3 regions of the Streptococcus sp. ST16 genome follow, and region 3 is predicted to be linked to each of the others. Evidence: predicted binding sites of a transcription regulator. Region 3 holds the regulator's gene; each other region holds the start of a gene.
What was found. Region 3 encodes NrdR, which represses ribonucleotide reductase genes. Its sites were predicted from a motif close to ACACNATATATNGTGT; they were not measured.
Positions count from the first base shown of each region.

Region 1 (4,839 bases), on a different contig from region 3:
GGAGGATCTTAAAAAAGCCGAGAAGTTTATCTTTCTTGAATACTATATCATCGAAGAGGGTTTGATGTGGAATAGTATTTTAGAGATTTTGGAAGAAAAGGCGGCTCAAGGGGTAGAAGTGAAGCTCCTTTATGATGATATTGGTTGTATGGCAACCTTGCCTGGAGATTATACCATTCACCTTCGCGGTCGAGGGATTGAAGCCCATAAATTTAATAAGGTGATTCCGCGTTTAACCGTCGCCTATAACAACCGTGACCACCGTAAAATCATGGTTATTGATGGTCAAATTGCCTATACAGGTGGTGTCAATCTGGCAGATGAGTATATCAACCATATCGAACGCTTTGGTTATTGGAAAGATAGCGGTATTCGCCTAGATGGATCAGCGGTCAAGGCTTTTACTAGACTCTTTTTATCAACCTGGTATATCAACCGTGGGGAAATTAGCGACTTTGACCAATACCATCTCGAAAATCAACCAAAAGATGGGATGGGGCTCTGTATTCCCTACAGTAGCGGTCCCAAACCCATCTACCGAGCTCAAGTTGGAAAAACAGTCTATCAAAACCTTATCAATCAATCCACAGACTATGTTTATATCACGACTCCCTATCTGATCGCTGACTATGATTTAACTGAAAGTATCAAAAATGCAGCTCTGAGAGGGGTAGATGTGCGAATTGTGACGCCTTGTATCCCAGATAAGAAGGTTATTCAGTTAGTTACTCGGGGAGCCTATCCAGATTTGTTGTCTGCGGGGGTTCGTATTTATGAGTACAGCCCGGGATTCCTTCATAGCAAGCAAATGCTTGTTGATGGAGAGGCAGCTACTGTGGGGACGATTAATTTTGACTATCGGAGTTTGCTTCATCACTATGAAAATGGCGTCTTGCTTTATAGAACGCAGTCCATCATCGATATTGAAAGGGACTTCGAAGAGATTTTTAAAGTTTCTCAAGAAATTTATCCCCACACCATCAAAACAAGCTGGTATCAAAGCCTGATCAAGGAAATTGTCCAGTTGTTTGCACCTATGCTCTAACTATCCATCAAGGTCTAGCCCAAGGCTGGATCTTTTTTGTCTTCTTACGAATAGATAGGTAAAGGAGAAAAACATGCTTAATCTAGAAGATGACGATTTTATTAGAGAGTATAGAGACAGTCGATTCCACCGTTTTCGTGAAATCGAACGCTTTGCGATATTGGATAAGAAATTCAGCAAATATCAATCCCAAGCTGACATTCCTGTAAGATTTTGATATACTAAAACAGATAAACTTAGAGGAGAAATTGAATGAATGTATATGGGAAAATAGATGAGAAACAAGAAGAATCTCAGTACCAAGACTGGTCCGTTCCAGAAAAGCGAGAAGGAGCTCCGATTCCCTTTTTTAGTATCTTGCTTTGGAGTTTAGTGGCTACAGCTATTTCTGTGGTTATCCCCCTTATTTTGGGTTTAGTAAGCCCGCAACAAACTCAGGATCTTTATACCGGTTGGGCCTTGCATCAAAATGGTCAAATGTATACCGATTATTTTGGGACGGAGGGATTGCTCTATTACCTGCTTACCTATCTTTCGCAAGGCAGTATTCTGATTGCTTTGGTTGAGTGGTTGGCCTTATTTGGAGCAGGTGTTTTTCTTTTTAAATCTGTGGATACTCTTACAGGCCGTGTAGAAGAAGCCAAGCAGCTTGTGTTTGTGTTTAATTTGTTGGTAGCAGGTCTCGCTTTTGGTGGTGGCTATGCTCTCTTGCTAGCCTTGCCTTTCCTATTTTATTCACTTAGCATTGTTACGAACTATCTAGCTTATCCAAACGATGACAAAGGATTTTTACGTGTTGGTATGAGCCTTGCACTTGCTTTCTTCCTTGCGCCAATCTCAACAGCCTTATTTGCAGCTACACTAGCCTTGGGAATTATCGGTTTTAACTTAGGCAAAGGTCACTTTGTTCATGGCTTATATCAATTTTTTGCGTCAGCCTTAGGGTTCTCACTCTTATTCTATCCTTTGGGCTACTATACAGTATTAACAGGTAGTTTTGGGGATGCCATTAGCCAGACCTTGTATCCAGTAAATACTCTTAGCCTCTTTTCAAATGAACATTTGCTTGAAAATGCAGCCTTCTACGGCTTACTTGCCATTGGGCTAGGTTCCCTTACTTTGCTCTTTTCTAGTTTGTTCCAGTCAAAACCAGCTAAGCAGTATTCCCTATCAATTGCTGCTAGTTTGGGCTTATTGCTTTCTTTGGGGCTCTTGATTTTCTCCAAAGAACCCATCAACGGTACTCATCTTGTGGTACTAATTCCTTTCTTGGTCTTGCTCCTTCTGACAGGAATCAAGGAAGATGTTTCGGATGGAGGCAGTCGTCGTAGAAGAAGACGTGAGAAAAAAGCCTCTTTCCTCAAAGGAAAGTTCTATCTACCACTGATTGCCCTTGCCTATCTTATTGTTCTTCCTATCGTGAGTCGCTACCTTTCGCATCCAGCGACTTATCAGGAGAGAGAACGTCTTACTAGCATGGTAAAACAGCAAACGAGTTCTGAGGATCGTGTCTATGCTTGGGATGATCGTCCAGATTTCTATCGTGCAAGTGAACGCTTGGCGCCGACTTCCCTAGTGACACCAACACTCTATACTGCAAGCGACGAAAATAAAACCAAACTGATGAATGATCTAAAAGAAAATCAACCAAAGATGATTATGGTCAATCAAAAAGTTGCCTTGTGGTCGGATGTAGAGAGCTGGCTTAGCGAAAAATATGAGCTTGTTCAGACAGATACTAGCGAGTTCAAACTTTATAAATCAAAATAACAAAAAATCAATATCTTGTGGAATTTTAAAAATTTTAGGATTTTTGACACAAGATATTGATTTTTATTTTTAGAGTGGTATAATACTGAATATAAACTATTCAACAATATTTTAGAAAAGAGCATGGATATGATTGTATTAGAAGAAAAGCTTGCAACCGTTCCCACCTTGTTTGTTGAAAAACGAGATGGTAGACGTGTAGTATTTGATGTAGACAAGATTGACAAGGCTCTCCACAAGGCGGCGGAAAAGGTTATGGACGTTACGCCTCTAGTAGAAAAACGCCTAAATGGTCTAGTTGAAAGAATCGTTACCGAAATTCACAGTCGTTTCCCTAAAGGTGTGAAGATTTATGAGATTCAGAATATCGTAGAACATGAACTTCTCGAAGCCAAAGAATATGCCTTGGCTGAAGAGTATATTACTTATCGGACACAGAGGGATTTTGAGCGCTCAAAAGCGACAGATATCAACTTTAGTATCCATAAACTGCTCAATAAAGATCAAGCAGTTGTCAATGAAAATGCTAATAAAGACAGTGATGTCTTTAATACCCAGCGTGATTTGACAGCGGGGATTGTTGGGAAATCAATCGGGCTGCAAATGCTTCCTAAGCACGTAGCCAATGCTCACCAAAAAGGGGATATCCACTATCATGATTTGGACTATAGTCCCTATACACCTATGACCAACTGCTGTTTGATTGATTTTAAAGGCATGCTGGAAAATGGTTTTAAAATTGGCAATGCGGAGGTAGAGAGTCCCAAGTCTATCCAGACTGCGACAGCTCAGATTTCACAAATCATCGCCAACGTTGCTTCTAGCCAGTACGGGGGCTGCTCAGCTGACCGTATCGATGAAGTCTTGGCGCCTTATGCGGAAAAGAATTATCAAAAGCACCTCAAAGATGCGGAAGAATGGGTCTTGCCTGAAAAACGGGATGATTATGCTTGGAAGAAAACCCAAAAAGACATCTATGATGCCATGCAATCTCTTGAGTATGAAATCAACACCCTCTTCACTTCAAATGGACAAACACCTTTTACTTCACTAGGTTTTGGTCTGGGAACTAGTCGTTTTGAACGGGAAATTCAAAAAGCTATCTTGACCATTCGTATCAAGGGGCTTGGTTCAGAACACCGCACAGCCATCTTCCCTAAACTCATCTTTACGCTTAAAAGAGGCCTTAACTTGGAAGAAGGAACTCCAAACTATGACATCAAACAGTTGGCCCTCGAGTGTGCAACCAAACGGATGTATCCGGATGTCTTATCCTATGATAAGATTATCGAGTTGACTGGTTCTTTCAAGGTACCTATGGGCTGCCGTTCGTTCCTCCAAGGATGGAAGGATGAGAATGGCGTAGAAGTCAATTCTGGTCGGATGAATCTAGGTGTTGTGACGGTCAACCTTCCTCGCATTGCTCTTGAGTCTGAGGGCGACATGAATAAGTTCTGGGAAATCTTCAACGAGCGGATGAATATCGCAGAAGATGCTCTAGTTTACCGTGTTGAACGGACCAAGGAAGCAACACCAGCAAACGCCCCTATTCTCTATCAGTACGGGGCCTTCGGACGCCGTCTTGGAAAAGACGAGAGCGTTGATCAGCTCTTTAAGAATCGTCGTGCGACAGTTTCGCTGGGCTACATTGGTTTGTACGAGGTAGCGACAGTCTTCTTTGGAAATAGCTGGGAACACAATCCAGAAGCCAAGGAATTCACGCTGGATATCATTCGCGATATGAAACGTCGGGTAGAAGAGTGGTCTGACCAATATGGCTACCATTTCTCTATCTACTCGACACCGTCTGAAAGTCTAACAGATCGCTTCTGTCGCTTGGATACAGAAAAGTTTGGTTCTATTCCTGACATCACGGATAAGGAATACTACACCAACTCTTTCCACTATGATGTCCGTAAAAATCCAACACCGTTTGAAAAATTAGATTTTGAAAAAGTTTATCCAGAAGCAGGTGCGTCAGGTGGTTTCATCCACTATTGTGAGTATCCAGTTCTTCAACAAAA
Region 1 covers NZ_JBJUSE010000003.1:85,277-90,115, forward strand. The annotation lists gene cls (cardiolipin synthase) at 1-1,045, shown strand, start outside; gene ACIY14_RS03190 (hypothetical protein) at 1,119-1,262, shown strand; gene ACIY14_RS03195 (damage-inducible protein CinA) at 1,298-2,815, shown strand; gene nrdD (anaerobic ribonucleoside-triphosphate reductase) at 2,945-4,839, shown strand, end outside.
Region 1: a site for NrdR is predicted at 2,862-2,877, ahead of nrdD (anaerobic ribonucleoside-triphosphate reductase). Genes of this name have one in related genera too.

Region 2 (4,839 bases), on a different contig from region 3:
GGCCAGTTTGTTGTTACCGAGATAGTAAAGTGGTGTAAAGAAACCAGAGTAGAAGAGGAAGGTTTCAAGGAAAACGCTGGCAACTTTCTTTTCTAGTGGGCTACCATTGAGATAGATTTCGTTGATAATTTCTGCTTTTCTTTGTAGGTAAGGGTTGGTGTTGGTCCATTCAAAGATTTCTTCAATTTCAGCCTTGGTATTCAAGGTTGAAAAGATAGAAGAGTAAGATTTTGCGTGGACAGATTCCATAAATTGGATGTTGTTGAAAACAGCTTCCTCATGCGGTGTACGGATGTCTGAACGAAGCGCCTGAACTCCTGTTTCAGATTGCATGGTATCCAAAAGGGTCAAACCACCAAAGACTTTTCCTACCAAGTCTTTTTCTTTGTTTGATAGTTTTCTCCAGTCGTCTAGGTCATTTGACAAGGGGATACGCGTATCGAGCCAGAATTGCTCCGTCAGCTTTTCCCAAGTTGATTTGTCGATGACATCTTCGATGGCATTCCAGTTAATGGCTTTGTAGTAAGTTTCCATTTGAAATCTCTTTCTGTATGTAATAATGCGATTGTCGAATCATCTCTATTTTATCATAGTCTGAGAAGAGTATCGCACAAAAAGTCGGAAGACCGACTTTTTGGTTTTTCATAGTATTTAAGATACTTATCAAGTTTTGTCTGGCGGGTAATTTAATCAGTAGTCTGAGAAAATGTGGTTGCCTCAGATAAAAATTAAATCACACAACTTTCACATTGGTTAGCACCAACTTCTCCACCGTCGTCTGTAAAGGTACGGACGTAGTAGATTGACTTGATACCCTTGTTAAAGGCATAGTTACGAAGGATGGATAAGTCACGTGTCGTTTGTTTGTTTTCTTTCTTCCATTCGTAAAGACCTTTTGGAATGTCACTACGCATGAAGAGGGTGAGTGAAAGTCCTTGGTCCACGTGTTCAGTTGCAGCCGCGTATACATCGATTACCTTACGCATATCCATGTCGTAGGCAGAAGTGTAGTATGGAATGGTTTCTGTTGACAAACCAGCAGCTGGGTAGTAGATTTTACCAATTTTCTTCTCTTGGCGTTCTTCAATGCGTTGCGTAATCGGGTGGATAGAAGCAGAAACATCGTTGATGTAACTGATAGAACCATTTGGTGCTACAGCAAGGCGGTTTTGGTGGTAAAGACCATCTGATTGAACCTTGTCACGAAGTTCAGCCCAATCAGCTGCACTTGGGATAAAGACATCTTTGAAGAGTTCTTTAACACGGTCTGATTTTGGAACAAATTCGCCAGTTACATACTTGTCGAAGTAGCTTCCGTTAGCATAGTCTGATTTTTCAAAGTTGTGGAAGGTGATACCACGTTCACGCGCGATATTGTTTGATTCCACCAAGGTCCAGTAGTTCATAAGCATAAAGTAGATGCTGGTAAATTCAATTGACTCAGGTGATCCATATTCGATCAGTTGTTGGGCGAGGTAACTGTGAAGTCCCATGGCACCCAGACCAAAGGTGTGGGCCAAACTGTTTCCGTGATCGATAGTTGGAACAGCTACGATGTGTGAACTATCTGTAACGAAAGTAAGGGCACGAACCATAGCGCGGATTGAACGACCGAAGTCAGGTGAAGTCATCATGTTGACCACGTTTGTTGATCCAAGGTTACATGAAACGTCTGTTCCCATTTGAAGGAATTCTTGAGCATCATTGATTAAGCTTGGTTCTTGAACTTGAAGAATCTCAGAACACAAGTTACTCATGATAATCTTTCCGTCAACTGGATTTGCACGGTTAGCCGTATCAATGTTGACTACATAAGGATAGCCAGACTCTTGTTGCAATTTAGAGATTTCTGTTTCCAAGTCACGCGCCTTGATTTTTGTCTTACGGATATTTGGATTTGCGACTAGTTCATCGTATTTTTCTGTGATATCGATGTAGTTGAACGGCACCCCATATTCAAGCTCTACGGAGTAAGGGCTGAAGAGGTACATTTCTTCATTTTTACGAGCCAATTCGTAGAATTTATCTGGTACTACAACACCAAGTGAAAGGGTCTTTACACGAACTTTTTCATCGGCATTTTCTTTCTTAGTGGAAAGGAAGGCGATGATATCTGGGTGAAAGACGTTGAGGTAGACAACCCCAGCACCTTGACGTTGACCCAATTGGTTTGAGTAAGAGAAGCTGTCTTCGAAAAGTTTCATAACTGGTACGACACCAGAAGCAGCACCTTCATAGCCTTTGATAGGTGCACCAGCTTCACGAAGGTTGCTGAGGGAAATTCCCACACCACCACCGATACGTGAAAGTTGGAGAGCTGAGTTGATAGAACGTCCGATAGAGTTCATATCATCAGTTACTTGAATCAAGAAGCAAGATACCAACTCCCCACGACGAGCACGACCTGCGTTCAAAAAGGAAGGAGTAGCTGGTTGGTAGCGTTGGTGGATGATTTCATTGGCAATATCAATTGCAATCGCTTCATCCCCGTCAGCAAAATAAAGTGCATTAAAGAAGACACGGTCTTCCATGCTTTCAAGGTAATATTCACCGTCGTTTGTCTTTAAGGCATATTGATTATAAAACTTATAGGCTGCCATAAACGACTTGAATTGGAAGTTTTGGTCCTTGATAAATTGATGCAATTCTTCCAAAAACTCTGGACGGTACTTCTTGAGAAACGCAGTTTCAATGTAGTTGTGTTCAATGAGGTAGTTGATTTTATCGGTGATTGAATCAAAAACCATAGTGTTTGGAACTACATTTTCTTTAAAGAAAGCATCCAAGGCTTCCTTATCTTTATGAAGCATGATTTGTCCATTAACAGGACGGTTGATTTCGTTATTGAGACGGAAGTAAGTCACGTCTTCAAGATGTTTTAATCCCATAAAATTTTCCTTATCTAACCTGATTACAAAAGAAAGGCCTCTAAGTTAGCCCTAGAAGCAATTTCTTCTGGATGATGCACTAAAATTATGCTAACTGTTTTAGTTTTCCTGGTTGGAAACCTGAAAAGACCTCAGTTGGTGTTTGGATGACAGGAGCAGCGCTGAAACCGAGCTCTTTAACTTGATCGATATACTCAGGTTGCTCGTCAAGATTGATCTCACGATAAGCGATATTGTTGCTGTCCAAGAAACGCTTGGTCATCTTACATTGGACACAGTTGTTTTTAGAATAAACGGTTACCATTTTCGTAACTCCTCTTTCAAAATAGATTACTTTCTTAGTATATCAGAAAAAAAAACTTTGTCAAACTTTTTAAACTAAATCTTGTGCCAAAAAGTTACAGTTTTGAAATCAAAACACAAGATATAGTGTTTTTAAAAAATATAAATTTTGATTTCCGTTGAACTGTCAAACTTTCTCAAAATAAAAAAACTACATACTGTATATTGGCAATATAAATAGAAGATTTTCAGCAAGTTATCAGAAAGGAAAACGAAGAAAATCCATAAAATACTTGAAAAATTATCTAGAAGGTGATATAATACAGTCTTGTAAGGGTTATCACATATAATCCAAATAAGAAACAATTAAAGGAGAGTCAAACTATGGCTTCTAAAGATTTCCACGTAGTGGCAGAAACAGGTATCCACGCACGTCCAGCAACATTGTTAGTTCAAACAGCTAGCAAATTTGCTTCAGATATCACTCTTGAGTACAAAGGTAAATCAGTAAACCTTAAATCAATCATGGGTGTTATGAGTCTTGGTGTTGGCCAAGGTGCTGATGTTACAATTTCAGCTGAAGGTGCAGATGCCGACGACGCAATCGTTGCTATCACTGAAACTATGGAAAAAGAAGGATTGGCATAAGGAAAATGACAGAAATGCTTAAAGGAATCGCAGCATCAGACGGTGTTGCAGTTGCAAAAGCATATCTACTCGTTCAACCGGATTTGTCATTTGAGACTATTACAGTCGAAGATACAAACGCAGAAGAAGCTCGCCTTGATGCCGCTCTAAAAGCATCACAAGACGAGCTTTCTGTTATTCGTGAGAAAGCAGTAGGTACGCTCGGTGAAGAAGCAGCTCAAGTTTTTGACGCTCACTTAATGGTTCTTGCTGACCCAGAAATGATCAGTCAAATCAAGGAAACAATCCGTGCGAAGAAAGTGAATGCAGAAGCAGGTCTGAAAGAAGTGACAGACATGTTTATCACTATCTTTGAAGGCATGGAAGACAACCCATACATGCAAGAACGTGCAGCGGATATCCGCGACGTGACAAAACGTGTATTGGCAAATCTCCTTGGTAAAAAATTGCCAAACCCAGCTTCTATCAATGAAGAAGTGATTGTGATTGCGCATGACTTGACTCCTTCAGATACAGCTCAATTGGACAAAAATTTTGTAAAAGCTTTTGTAACCAACATTGGTGGACGTACAAGCCACTCAGCTATCATGGCGCGTACACTTGAAATCGCGGCAGTATTAGGTACAAACAACATCACTGAAATTGTTAAAGATGGTGATATCCTTGCTGTTAACGGTATCACTGGTGAAGTGATTATCAACCCAACTGATGAGCAAGCGGCAGAATTCAAGGCTGCTGGTGAAGCTTATGCGAAGCAAAAAGCTGAATGGGCACTTTTGAAAGATGCTCAAACGGTGACTGCTGATGGTAAACACTTTGAATTGGCTGCTAATATCGGTACTCCAAAAGACGTTGAAGGTGTCAATGCCAACGGTGCCGAAGCTGTTGGTCTTTACCGTACAGAGTTCTTGTACATGGATTCTCAAGACTTCCCAACAGAAGACGAGCAGTACGAAGCATACAAAGCTGTACTTGAAGGAATGAACGGTAAACCTGTTGTCGTTCGTACAATGGATATCGG
Region 2 covers NZ_JBJUSE010000006.1:52,510-57,348, reverse strand. The annotation lists gene nrdF (class 1b ribonucleoside-diphosphate reductase subunit beta) at 1-534, opposite strand, end outside; gene nrdE (class 1b ribonucleoside-diphosphate reductase subunit alpha) at 729-2,888, opposite strand; gene nrdH (glutaredoxin-like protein NrdH) at 2,974-3,192, opposite strand; gene ACIY14_RS05460 (phosphocarrier protein HPr) at 3,555-3,818, shown strand; gene ptsP (phosphoenolpyruvate--protein phosphotransferase) at 3,824-4,839, shown strand, end outside.
Region 2: a site for NrdR is predicted at 3,306-3,321, ahead of nrdH (glutaredoxin-like protein NrdH). Genes of this name have one in related genera too.

Region 3 (4,839 bases):
TTCCAAAACATAATAATCTCCTTTGCTTAGGCTTTAAATTCCTGGCGGAAGAGCTGGTCAATTGATTCACCTGACTCGTAACGAATATCATCAACATTTCCTTGGCGGACGACTTTTCCGTCTTTGAGGAAGATGATCTCATCCAAGATTGGCTCAATATCTGAAATCAAGTGGGTTGAAATCAGCACCGTAGAGGTTGGTGAGTAGTTATTGATGATGGTATTGAGGATATAATCACGGGCAGCTGGATCCACGCCTCCGATTGGTTCGTCCAGAACGTAGAGGCGGGCTTCACGGCTCATAACGAGGATTAGTTGGACCTTTTCCTTGTTTCCTTTTGATAATTTCTTTAAGCGACTATTTTCATCAATGCCAAGGTCTGCAAGCAGATGTTGGGCGCGTTCAAGATTGAAATCCTGATAGAAGGTTTTAAAGTAAGTAAGGGCTTCTTTAACCTTCATTTGCTCATTGAGATAAGTTGTGTCTGGTAGATAAGAGACGATCGCCTTGGTAGCAGGACTTGGATCCTGTCCGTTAATGAGAACACGTCCTTTATCTGGCTGAAGGAGGCCATTGATCAGTTTGATCAGGGTTGTTTTTCCGGATCCGTTTGGTCCGAGGAGCCCGACAATCTTTCCAGCTGAGATCTCTAGTGAGATATTGTCAAGTGCCGCAGTTGCTCCATATGATTTTGATACATTTTCAAGTGCTAGTAGTGTCATAGTCTTAAACTCCTTTAATATAGTCGCTTAATACATTTGGCAGTTCTTCTTTTTTGTAGCCAAATTGAAGCATGCAAGAGACGAAGTGTTGCAGTTGCTCTTCGGAAAGTTGTTTGCGGGACTGAACGATGAGGTCCAAATCCTCGGTGACAAAACGACCAGTTGTTCGCTTGCTATAAACGAAACCTTCACGTTCGAGATCCGATAAGGCGCGCTGGATGGTATTGGGATTGACCCCAGCCTCGCTCGCCAAATCTCTCACGGTTGGGAGCTGTTGGTTGGGTTCCAGTTCATGGGAAACAATCTGTAGTTTAATTTTTTCCATAATCTGTAAATAAATGGGTTTTGTATTATCAAATGACCAGGACATCATAGTCTCCTTTCTTTTTCTTTGTTGTTCTAATTAAATAATACAATAAAACAAAAAACTTGTCAAGTAAAAATAAGAATTGTTTTGGGAATTGCTCAAAAAATGGTATAATGAAAAGAAAACGACAAGGAGGGAAATGCATGCGTTGTCCAAAATGTGGGGCTACCAAGTCTAGTGTTGTTGATAGTCGACAAGCCGAAGAAGGAAATACCATCCGTCGAAGACGTGAGTGCGACGAGTGTCAGCATCGTTTTACAACCTATGAACGAGTAGAAGAAAGAACGCTAGTTGTCGTCAAAAAAGACGGTACGCGAGAACAATTTTCAAGAGATAAAATCTTTAATGGGATTATCCGTTCAGCCCAGAAGCGTCCTGTGTCAAGTGATGAAATCAACATGGTGGTCAATCGTATTGAGCAAAAACTCCGTAGTCGCAGTGAGAATGAGATCCAAAGTGAATATATTGGATCTTTAGTCATGGAAGAATTGGCAGAGCTTGATGAGATTACCTATGTTCGTTTTGCCAGTGTTTATCGTAGCTTTAAGGATGTGAGTGAGTTGGAGAGTCTGCTCCAGCAGATCACCCAGTCCTCAAAAAAGAAAAAGGAAAAGTAAATGAAGCCAAATGACCGTTTTTCTTTTCTAAAGAATAATCGGGTGTCACAAGATACCTCTTCTCTGGTGCAGTGCTACCTCCCGATTATCGGTCAGGAGGCACTGAGCCTCTATCTATATGCCATTACCTTTTGGGATGGTGGGCAGAAGGAACACCTTTTTGCTAACATTCTTAATCATTTAAACTTCGGGATGAATACGCTCCTCCAGTCCTTTAAAATCTTATCTGCTGTAGACTTGTTGACCCTTTATCAAAAGGGAGAAACCTATGAATTACAGCTTCATCCTCCCCTCTCCAGTCAGGAATTTCTAAGTCATTCTGTCTATAGCAGACTATTGGAGCGAAAGATTGGGGATACTGCACTTGCTTCTATGAAGCAGGCTCCAAGTGAGGGAGAAGCACTCTCGGTTTCTTTGAGTCAAGTCTTTCCAACCCTGACTGAAGAAGTGACACCAATCGAGTCTAAAAGCAAGTTAAAAAATGATTTTGACTTGGAACATTTCCAGCGTCTGATGGCTCGAGATGGCTTGCGTTTTGAAAATGAGCAGGCAGATGTTTTGGAATTGTTTGCCATCGCAGATGAAAAAAAATGGACTTGGTTTGAAACCTATCAATTAGCCAAAGCGACAGCGGTGGCTCAGGTTATTTCAGTCAAACGCATGCGTGAAAAGATTGCGCAAAAGCCAGCATCTTCTGACTTTAGCCCCAAAGAAATGACCATTATCAGGGAAGCCCAAAATAAAACTCCCCTAGAATTTTTAGCCGAAATCAAGCAAACACGTAAGGGAAACATCACCCAAAGTGAAAGAGAACTCCTTCACCAGATGGCGTCTTTAGGCTTATTGGACGAAGTCATCAATATCATCTTGCTTCTAACCTTTAACAAGGTTGATTCGGCAAATGTCAATGAGAAATATGCCATGAAGGTTGCCAATGACTATGCTTACCAAAAAATTCGAACAGCAGAAGAAGCTGTGCTTCGGATTCGAGAGCGTCAGAAAAAAGGGCAAGAAGACCAGAAATCGAAAACTAGCTCGACTAAGACAAATGTTCCCAAGTGGAGTAATCCAGAATATAAAAATCAAACCAGTGAGGAAACTCGTCTGGAACTAGAACGAAAAAAACAAGAAATGTTAGCCCGATTAGAAGAAGGAGGAGACTAGATGGAAAGTGTTGGTGATGTAATCAAACGTCAGACAAGTCGTTTTCAGTATCAGGACTTGGTCCAGCAGATCATGAAGGACCCCGATGTAGCGGCTTTTATCCAGAAAGAATCCCTCAGCCCAGAGGAGTTAAATCGTAGCATCTCCAAGTTCAACCAATATATCACAGAACGGGACAAGTTTCTTCGTGGGGATGCGGACTATATAGCGCGTGGTTACAAGCCTATCTTGGTCATGAATCACGGTTATGCGGACGTTTCTTATGAAGAAACACCGGAACTAATCGCGGCTGAAAAAGAGGCGGCAATCAAGAATCGTCTCAAATTGATCAACCTACCAGCAAGTCTCAAGAAAGCGAAATTAGCTCAGATTGACCTGGATGATCTAGGACGCTTGCCGATTTTTGAGAGACTCTATGCCTTTGTTGACCTTTACCCAAGTATCCGAAAAGGCCTCTATCTTTACGGAGATTTTGGTGTCGGTAAGAGTTTCATGATGGCGGCTCTGGCTCACGACCTATCTGAAAAACGTGGGGCTTCAACGACTATTCTCCACTATCCAAGTTTTGTCATTGATGTGAAAAATGCCATCGGTGAAGGTTCTGTGAAGACCTTGGTGGATGACATCAAGTTAGCTGAAGTTCTGGTCTTAGATGATATTGGTGCAGAACAGTCGACCCCTTGGGTACGTGATGAGATTCTCCAAGTCATTCTTCAGTACCGCATGCAGGAAGATTTGCCAACCTTCTTTACTTCCAACTTTAATTTCCAAGATTTGGAAAAACATTTTGCCAAAGGAAAGAATGGAAATGACGAGACTTGGGAAGCTAGACGGGTCATGGAACGAATCCGTTATTTAGCTGAGGAAACGAGACTAGAAGGAGAAAATCGCCGATGACAGAAACCATTAAACTGATGAAAGCTCATACTTCAGTTCGTCGTTTTAAGGAGCAAGAGATTCCTCAAGCAGACTTGGACGAGATTTTGACTGCTGGACAAATGGCGTCATCTTGGAAAAATTTCCAATCCTACTCTGTGATTCTTGTGCGCAGTCAAGAGAAGAAAGATGCTCTTTATGAACTGGTTCCTCAGGAAGCCATTCGCCAGTCAGCAACCTTTTTGCTCTTTGTCGGTGACTTGAACCGAGCTGAAAAGGGAGCAAGTCTTCATACGGACACTTTCCAACCTCAAGGGGTAGAAGGTCTCCTCATTACCTCTGTGGATGCGGCGCTTGCTGGTCAAAACACCTTGCTTGCAGCAGAGAGCCTGGGATATGGTGGTGTGATCATCGGTTTAGTCCGTTACAAGTCAGAAGAAGTGGCAGAGCTCTTTAACCTGCCTGACTATACCTACCCTGTTTTTGGGATTGCCCTTGGTGTGCCAAATCAACAACATGATGTCAAACCAAGACTGCCTTTGAACCAAGTAGTTTTTGAAGAAGAATACCAAGAACAGCCAGTTGAAGCGATTTTGGACTATGACAAAGTTCAGGCAGACTATGCTGGTGCGCGTGCGACGACCTCTTGGAGTCAGCGTTTAGCAGAGCAGTTTGGTCAAGCCGAACCTAGTTCAACTCGAAAAAATCTAGAACAGAAAAAGTTATTGTAGAAAGTGAGAAAACATGGCCTTACCAACTATTGCCATTGTGGGACGTCCCAATGTTGGGAAATCGACCCTATTTAATCGGATCGCTGGTGAGCGAATTTCAATCGTAGAAGATGTCGAGGGTGTGACACGTGACCGTATCTATGCAACGGGTGAGTGGCTCAATCGTTCCTTTAGTATGATTGATACTGGAGGGATTGACGACGTCGACGCTCCCTTCATGGAGCAAATCAAGCACCAAGCAGAAATCGCTATGGAAGAAGCTGATGTCATCGTCTTTGTGGTGTCTGGGAAAGAAGGAATCACAGATGCAGATGAGTACGTAGCTCGCAAACTCTATAAAACCCATAAACCTGTTATCCTCG
Region 3 covers NZ_JBJUSE010000013.1:43,512-48,350, reverse strand. The annotation lists gene ACIY14_RS08100 (ABC transporter permease) at 1-11, opposite strand, end outside; gene ACIY14_RS08095 (ABC transporter ATP-binding protein) at 27-722, opposite strand; gene ACIY14_RS08090 (GntR family transcriptional regulator) at 727-1,092, opposite strand; gene nrdR (transcriptional regulator NrdR) at 1,233-1,706, shown strand; gene ACIY14_RS08080 (DnaD domain protein) at 1,707-2,870, shown strand; gene dnaI (primosomal protein DnaI) at 2,871-3,767, shown strand; gene ACIY14_RS08070 (NADPH-dependent oxidoreductase) at 3,764-4,477, shown strand; gene der (ribosome biogenesis GTPase Der) at 4,491-4,839, shown strand, end outside.